Regions from separate parts of the Tumebacillus amylolyticus genome, predicted to be linked through region 1. Evidence: riboswitches for the same ligand, from Rfam matches in the RefSeq annotation. Region 1 holds a riboswitch; the other holds the start of a gene.
What was found. A riboswitch is a leader RNA that binds a small molecule or an ion and turns the genes downstream of it on or off. The one in region 1 is predicted to bind cyclic di-AMP.
Positions count from the first base shown of each region.

Region 2: another riboswitch for cyclic di-AMP. It lies ahead of JJB07_RS03245 (ABC transporter ATP-binding protein); the one in region 1 lies ahead of JJB07_RS11805 (C40 family peptidase).

Region 1 is NZ_JAEQNB010000003.1:365,381-369,592, forward strand. It holds gene JJB07_RS11800 (carbon starvation CstA family protein) at 1-1,265, opposite strand, end outside; gene JJB07_RS11805 (C40 family peptidase) at 1,400-2,092, opposite strand; cyclic di-AMP (ydaO/yuaA leader) riboswitch at 2,099-2,233, opposite strand; gene JJB07_RS11810 (PTS sugar transporter subunit IIC) at 2,353-3,693, opposite strand; gene JJB07_RS11815 (PTS sugar transporter subunit IIB) at 3,698-4,000, opposite strand; gene JJB07_RS11820 (sigma-54-dependent transcriptional regulator) at 3,997-4,212, opposite strand, start outside.
Region 2 is NZ_JAEQNB010000001.1:684,827-689,038, reverse strand. It holds gene JJB07_RS03255 (ABC transporter substrate-binding protein) at 1-278, opposite strand, end outside; gene JJB07_RS03250 (ABC transporter permease) at 300-995, opposite strand; gene JJB07_RS03245 (ABC transporter ATP-binding protein) at 946-2,091, opposite strand; cyclic di-AMP (ydaO/yuaA leader) riboswitch at 2,255-2,406, opposite strand; gene JJB07_RS03240 (cation:proton antiporter) at 2,462-3,724, opposite strand; gene JJB07_RS03235 (chromate transporter) at 3,912-4,212, opposite strand, start outside.

The sequences.
Region 1 (4,212 bases):
GTCGCGGCGTCAACGGTGAAACCGAGCTTCTGGATGGCGATGACCGCCGAGTTGACGTCAGCGCCAAGCACGGCTGCCGGAGAGTTGATCGCGAAGTAGACGCCCGGCGTGAGCGCACAAGCGGCGATCAACGCCATGATGGCAACACCGGACTCCATCAGCATACCGCCGTACCCGATGAAGCGTGCGTGGGATTCCTTTTGCACCATTTTCGGCGTGGTGCCCGACGAAACGAGAGCGTGGAAACCGGAAATCGCCCCACATGCGATCGTGATGAACAGGAACGGGAACAACGGACCTGCAAAGACCGGGCCGGAGCCGTCGAGGAAGCTCGTGATCTTCGGCATGTGGATCTCCGGACGGACGATCAAGATACCGATCGCGAGCAAACCGATGGTGCCGATCTTCAAGAACGAAGACAAGTAGTCGCGCGGTGCAAGCAAGAGCCAAACCGGCAAGATGGAAGCGATGAAGCCATACCCCATGAGCATCCACGCGAGGGTGGTTTTCTCATAGTCAAAGTAGTGCGCGATGGACGAATCAGCCACAACTTGGCCGAAATAAAGTGCGAGCATCAACAGAACGAACCCGATCACGGAGCCTTCCAAGACGCGACCCGGACGGATGAAGCGCATGTACACGCCCATGAACAGAGCGATCGGAAGCGTTGCGAACACTGTGAAGGTAGCCCACGGAGAATGGAACATCGCATTGACGACGACCATTGCCAGAACTGCGATCAAAATGACCATGATCGCCAAGACACCGACCAAAGCGAGTGTGCCGCCAAACGGCCCGATCTCGTCTTTGGCAATTTGACCGAGCGATTTCCCGTTGCGGCGCATCGAGCCGAACAGAATCACGAAGTCTTGGACGGCACCGCCGAGCACGACGCCGACGAGAATCCAGATCATGCCGGGCAAGTACCCCATCTGCGCGGCGAGGATCGGACCGACCAACGGACCGGCACCTGCAATCGCTGCGAAGTGGTGACCGAACAACACCCACTTGTTGGTGGGGACATAGTCTTTGCCGTCGTCGTTGATTTCAGCAGGCGTTGCCCGCTTGTCATCGAGGCCAAAGACGTTTTTCGCCATGTATTTCGAGTAGAAGCGATACCCGATGGCATACGTGCAGACGGCTGCGATGACGATCCAAGATGCGGAAATCGTCTCGCCGTTGTTGATCGCAAGCAGCGCAAACGCTACGCCGCCGAGGACTGAGACCACCGTCCAGATCAGGATCGAGAGCAAATTTTTGTTCACGGTGTGAAGCTCCCCCTTCAAGTAACGGAATATATGAAACCGTTTTACTATTAGAATTATACGACAACTTTGTGAAATTATCATCCTTATCGATAAAAAAACCGACCGTTTCGGATCCGGTCGGTTCTAAACGCTTATAGATAGGAACGAGCTCCGATGTAACGCGGGCCCCAATAGCTGTCGTGGAGAGAGTCGATCTTCACACCGTGCGAAGACGTCGCGGAGATGAACTGGTCGTTGCCGATGTAGAGACCCACATGGGTCGCACCAGCGCCGTAGGTGGTGAAGAACACGAGATCGCCCGCTTTGAGCGAGTCAACGCCGGAGCCGCTTGCGTACATGTCAGCTGCCGTGCGCGGTGCGGAGACGTCGTACTGTGACAGAACATAGCCGACGAAGCCGGAGCAATCAAAGCCGGACGGAGTGCGCCCGCCCCATGCATACGGGGTGCCGAGGTACTTCTCAGCCGTGTCGATGACTTGATCTGCTGTGGTCGTGCCTTTCGCAGCGCGGAGTTTCGACGCAGCTGCTTGAATCGCCGGGCCGGTTTCCGTGCCCACTTTGCCGTTGACTTCGATTCCGTGGTCGCGTTGGAACGCGCGAACGGCGTCTGCGGTGATCTCACCGTAGTAGCCGGTGTTCTCCGGGTATGTAAAGTAGCCGAGCAGTCGGAGGTCCGCCTGCACTTGAGTAACATCATTGCCGGTCGATCCAATGGTGATGAGGGTCTGTCCGTACGGAACAGCTGCATGTGCTTGCACAGTAGACAGAGACGGCGCAACAAAGACGAGGGCAGCAACAAACAAAGCTTGTACAATACGCTTCAAAATGAAATTTCCTCCCCAAGCGGCCTCCGAGGTTAGTTGACGGGTTCGGGTCGAGAGTAACCCTTCCGCCCGCAGGCGGTTCACCCCATGAAAATAAGTCCCCCGTACTGGTTTGCTTACCAGATTCGGCCAATTTCGACATGATGAAAGTCTACCATACAAATTGTCAGAAATCAACGAAATGAGAGATTCTAGGCAGAAAATAATTTCGACAAGTGAAAGATCAAGAATGAAAGCGATTTCAAAATAAAAACGGTCTCTCATTCGCCGTCCGCGAAGTGAGAGATCTTTTTTTCATAGAGTTTGAAGAACGGATAGTAGATCAGCCCTGCGATCACGAGGTCCACACCTTGCAACACAGCTCCCCGCCACGAACCGTCCGCGAGAAAGCCTCCGAGAAACACCGGCATCGTCAGCGGCGGTTGTACGGTCGGCACAGGGACGAGCCCGGTGTGCATCGCGAGGAAGTTCACCGTCACGATCACCGTGGGAGCCAACAAGAGCGGCAGGACGAGGATGGGGTTTAACGCAATCGGTACGCCGAACACGACAGGCTCGTTGATGTTGAACAGCCCCGGCACCAGCGCCACTCGCCCGACCTGTTTCAACTGCTGGACTTTCGATCGTAACAGAAAGAACACCAACGGAAGCGTCGCCCCCGAACCGCCCAAGTGCGCATACATATGAAAAAACGGCTCCGACACGATGTGTGTCGCCGGCTCCCCTGCTCCCAGCGCTTGGATGTTCTCACTGAGGTTGGTCTGCCAAAGCGGGTAGGCGACCGAAGAAACGACGTTCATCCCGTGGATTCCGACCGCCCAGAGCAACATCATCAGCCAAATCTGCAAGATCGCGGAAGGCAACGTATCTGAGGCTTGCACGAGGAAGCTCAGTTTCGCCATGACGACCTGCGGCAAGGTCAAGGCCGTTGCCGGGTCGAGCGGGTGCGGCGAAAACGTTGTCGTCACCCACCATTCCAGCAGAAACGCACCTCCCACCGCGAGAAAGGCAGGAATCATCATCTCAAACGACTTTGAGACGTTCGGCGGGACGGCGGGCGGCATCTTGAGGATCAATCCGCGCCGGAGCAGAAAGCGATTGAGTTCTGCGACACCGATGCCGGTCAGCATCGACACAAACAGCCCCACCGCGCCGAGATTGTCGAGAAATTGATCGAGCCGGATCGCGTGCAATCCGATGAGATGCCCCTCCTGTCGAACGCCCACCGGCAGGCAGAACACCAACAGTGTCGCCATCGCCATCAACCCCACTCGCCCGCCGTCGATCTTGTAGTGCTTGGCGAGACTTTCGGCAACCCCGTAGCAGACCCAGAACGCAATGAGACCGAATGTGAGCTGAAACGGAACCATCAGCATCGGTCGAGCGTCGGTCAACCACGCATTGATTGCCCCCAGCACGCCGTCCTGAATGCCTTCGGGCAGTGGAGGAATGGCAAAGATCAAGAAAATCGAGCCGACGATGATCATCGGCAACGCGCTTCCAATAAAAGCATTGCGGATCGCCTGCATATAGCGGTTCTCCACGACCCGTGCAGTCACGGGCAAAATCGTGCGTTCCATGAAAAGCAGGAGTTTGTTCATGAGGTCAGACTCCCTGCTCCATCAAGGCAAGCGCTTGACGCAACGCCCCAGCACCATCGGCGAGCGCGTAGGTCCGGCCCTCAATCACGCCGGCCGGGCGACCGTGAGCGGCGATCGAGTTCATCAAATAGCGCACTTGCGGCGCAATCAAGAACACATCCGCCTCCTCCACGTGATCCTGGACTTCATTGCTGCCAATCGCCCGAATCTGCGCTTGTACACCCGCTTCCTTGGCGGCCGTCTCCATCGAGTTCACCAGAAGCGACGTGGACAGGCCAAAGGAGCAAACCAACACGATGCTGTTCATCCACGTACTACCTCCCCTTGCGCCAACAATCTCCAGAGATGTCCCAACTCACAAGCCGGAACTTCAATTCCTAATGCATCGGTCACGCTCTGCAACGCGTGCAGAATCTGATCGCCCCCTTGAATCGGCGGCGGCAGTTCGCCCCGTTCTTCGGTCGGCCATACGCCGCGTTGCATGCGGTGTTCAATCGCCATGACGAGATGCATCGTCAC
Region 2 (4,212 bases), on a different contig from region 1:
TATTCGACGTAGACGTCGGCGCTGCCGCTCTTCATGGCGCTGAAACAGACGTCCGTGCCGCCGAGGTAGGATTTGGTTTTGACTTTGAGGTCGGTGTTTTTCTCCAACATCAGCCCGACCAAGTTCGCCATGATGTCTTGTTCCGTGAAGTTTTTGCCGACGACTGTGATTTCATCGGACGCTTTCGAACCGGTCACGGCGGAGCACCCCGTCACCAATCCGGCAAGCGAAACAGCGAGTGTACCTGCAAGCAAAGCTTTGATTGTTCCTTTTTTCAAAAAATCGTCCCCCTCGTAAAATTAGTTCAGTTCTTTTCGAATACGCAGACCTTTGGGCGTTGCCAAGCGGTCAATCCAAGCCAGAAGCAAGTCGAACACAATCGCCAGCACCGCCGCCGGAACGGCCCCTGCCAAGATAACGCCCGTATCGACCATCGAGATCCCGCGCAGGATCAAGTCGCCGAGGCCACCGGCCCCGATAAACGAAGCGAGCGTGGCCACGCCGATCGTCATGACCGTCGCGGTGCGAATACCGGCGAAGATCATCGGACGTGCGAGCGGCAGTTCCACCATTCTCAGCAATTGAAAACGCGTCATGCCCATGCCGCGTCCCGCTTCGAGAAGCGCCGAATCCACATCGAGAATGCCCGTGTAGGTATTGCGAAGGATCGGAAGCAGCGCATACGCGACCATCGCAATGATCGCCGGAACCGACCCAATGCCGAAGACGGGAATCATGAACCCAAGCAACGCAAGGCTCGGGATGGTTTGTAAGATGGAAACGAGTCCGAGAACTGCCCCTGCCAATTTACGATATCGAGTCAACAGAACGCCCAAGGGAATCGAAATCAAGATCGCCCAGAACAACGCGATCAACGAGAGCGTCATATGTTGCAGGCTCGACTCCAAGATGTCTGTCCAACGGTCAGCGAACGTCGTCAAAAGTTCATTCACCACTTGCAGCCGCCTCCTCCAGATAAGGTTTGGAAAGCACATCGACCAAGCAAGCGCGGGTTACGATCCCGACGAGTTTCCCCTCTCCGCTCACGACCGGTACGTGTCCGTAGGGTGCATCTTGCACCAACGTGATCGCATCCCACAGCGGAGTTTCGGGACGCAGGGTCGGTGCATCTGTGCGCATGACATCGGCGAGCGTCTTGGACTCCTCCGAATAGCGCTTGTAGATATCGGCCGTGTCGGCAATTCCGTGGTAGCGGCCGTCTTGATCGGCGACGAGAATCGCGGTGACCCGCTTGCGTTGCATGGTCTGCACCGCTTCGGCGAGGCCTTTGTAGCGGCTCATCTTGACCGGTTGAAGGAGCATCACGTCGGCGACGGTGAGCGCCGGTTTGGCCGCGAGACGTTTTTCCCCGATAAAACCACGTACAAAGTCGTTCACAGGATGGCGCAGAATGTGGTCAGGAGTGCCCTGCTGGATGACTTGACCGCCTTGCATGATGATGAGTTCATCGGCGATCTTCAGCGCCTCGTCCATGTCGTGCGTGACAAATACGATGGTTTTGTGGAGTTCTTGGTTTAAACGGATGAGTTCGTCTTGCAATTGTTCCCGCGTAATCGGGTCGAGCGCGGAAAACGGTTCGTCCATCAAGATGATGGGCGGATTCGCCATCAGCGCGCGTGCCACACCGACACGCTGCTGTTGGCCCCCCGACAATTCGGCGGGGTAGCGGTCACGATACGAGGCTGCATCAAGCCCGACCAGTTCCAGCAACTGATCAATCTTGGTCAGATCATGACCTTTTTTGCCATCGGTCAAACGCGGTACCAGTGAGATGTTCTCGGCGATCGTCATGTGTGGAAACAGACCGATCTGCTGGATCACATACCCGATGCGGCGGCGGAGCTCGGCGGAATTCTGCGCTTGAATGTCTTGGTTAAACACGCGGACTTCGCCTGAGGTGGACTCGATGAGGCGGTTGATCATCTTCATCGTGGTCGTCTTGCCGCACCCGGACGGTCCGACGAGCACGACGATGTTGCCCTGTGGGATCGACAAATTCAAGTTGTCGATCACCACGTTGTCCCCATACGATTTGGTGACATTGCGAAACTCGACTGCATTTCTTTTCACTTCAACATCCCCTCCCAATTGCTGGTGTACCAGGTTTGGCGGGGTCTTTTGGCTGTGAACATGCAAAAAGACCCTACCAAAAAACGATAGGGTCCGAAAAAAACTACGCAAAAAAGACCCCATCGGTTCTCATCGGGTCAATGTGTGTGAAACCTGCATGCAATTGACCCATCTCTACGCTGACGAGGTTAGCTGACGGGCTCGGGAAAGATGGTTCCCTACGAGCTTGGTATTCACCCAAGCAACGATGCGCCCCAGGAAATGTGGTTCCCCCGCTTCCCAATAGGAGTATCAGGAATTAAGCAATACCTTTAGGATAGACGACGATTGTGTTCATTGTATGTCCGTGAATAAAAAAAGAGCCACCTTTTCACAGGTGGCCTTTTTCGCGAACTTGCTGTTCCTCCAAAAGTCCCAGCTTTTTCGCGACGAACGGCGTCGTGCTGGCTTGCAAGAGCAACGTGAACAGAATCGCAACGAAAGCGATCGCCGACATCAGCTTCGCGTCTTCCAAGCCGGAGCTTCCGACGATCCCGACCAACGCGGCGGCGATGACGCCCGTTTCGCGCGTCCAGAACAGGAAGAGAATTTCGTTGCGTTTCCATTTCGCCCTGCGATCCGGCAGCAAGCAGCTCAGCACGGTGATCGGACGTGCGAGGAATACGAAGACCAAGACGACGAGCAGCCCTTGCAGTCCGTAATCCTGGAGAACGCTGAAATCGACTTGACTGCCCAGCAAGATGAAGATCAACATGCGCAACTTCAAGGACACCGCGTCGATGAACTCGTGAGCGGCGTGCTCTTGTTTGGGGAGGATGGTCAGTTTGAACGACTCCGCATTCCCGATCATCAACCCGGCGACGAACACGCTCATGAATCCGCTGGCATGAATCCACTCCGCACCCAAGTACGCGGCGAGCACCGTAATGACGATGACCATCGGGGCAAACTCCCGAAGCAGACCGCGGTCGTTCTCGGAGATTAGGAAAGCGGCGATCCATCCGACGATGGCGCCGACGACGATCCCGCCCAATGCGAGCTGTGCGAACTGCAACCCGATCGAGCCCCACTCGACGGCGGCTCCGGTCGTCATCAACAGCGAGAACACAACGGTCGCCATGATCGCCCCGGTCGCATCGGTAAACGCCGACTCCGTGATGACCGTCTGGCTGACTTTGCGACGCACGGGAAACTTTTGAAAGATCGGCACGAGAGCCGCCGGGTCTGTGGAAGCCAAGATTGACCCGAGCAACAGCGCCGGCATAAACGACATGTCGAAAATCCAGACTGCGGCGACGGCGACCACGAGAGCCGTCACGACAACCCCGAGTGTTGAAAGCAACGTGATCGTCCGCCAGACTTCCTTGAGCACGGACAGGCGCGTAATCATGCCGCCGTGGAAGAGGATGAACGACGCCCCGAACAGGAGAATCGCTTGATTGGCGGTCGATTCGGATCGGATGTCCACCAGATCCAATACGGATGGCGAGAGCAACATCCCGATGAGGATGAACAGCACCACGTCCGGGATGCGCAGCTTTTCGGAGAGCTTCCCGCCAAGCGTCCCTACGAAGAAGACAAGTAAGATTGCCGTTAAAAAGGTTTGAGCGAGTTCGACAGCATGAGAATGCATGAATACCTCCTGCGAGCACGGTTTATATACTCAATTTTACCACACCGCTTCTGAGGTCTAGGGTGCCCCAAAGACGGGTAGCGTCTCTTAGCTAACCCTCGATTCGTTTTTCTGCCGTAGTCTCGCCGCGTGCTCTAGGGACAATCGTGAAAAATCAAGTTCTTCCTTCCTATTAAAAGGGGAGCTTCTAGTACAAGAGGCTCCCAATCCCACCACACACGAGGACTACCACCCACGCGGGTACTTTCCAAAAAACCAACAACCCGAATGTCAACAACGCCAACGCCACGTCTATCGGTTCTCGGATCGCCTTGGTCCAGACCGGATTGTACAAGGCAGCGAGCAGAATGCCGACCACCGCTGCGTTGATTCCATTCAACACCGCTTGAACCTTCGGCATCCCCCGCAGAGTCGACCAAAACGGCAGAGAGCCACCCACCAGCAAGAACGACGGGAGAAAAATGGCGACCGTGGCGATCACGGCCCCT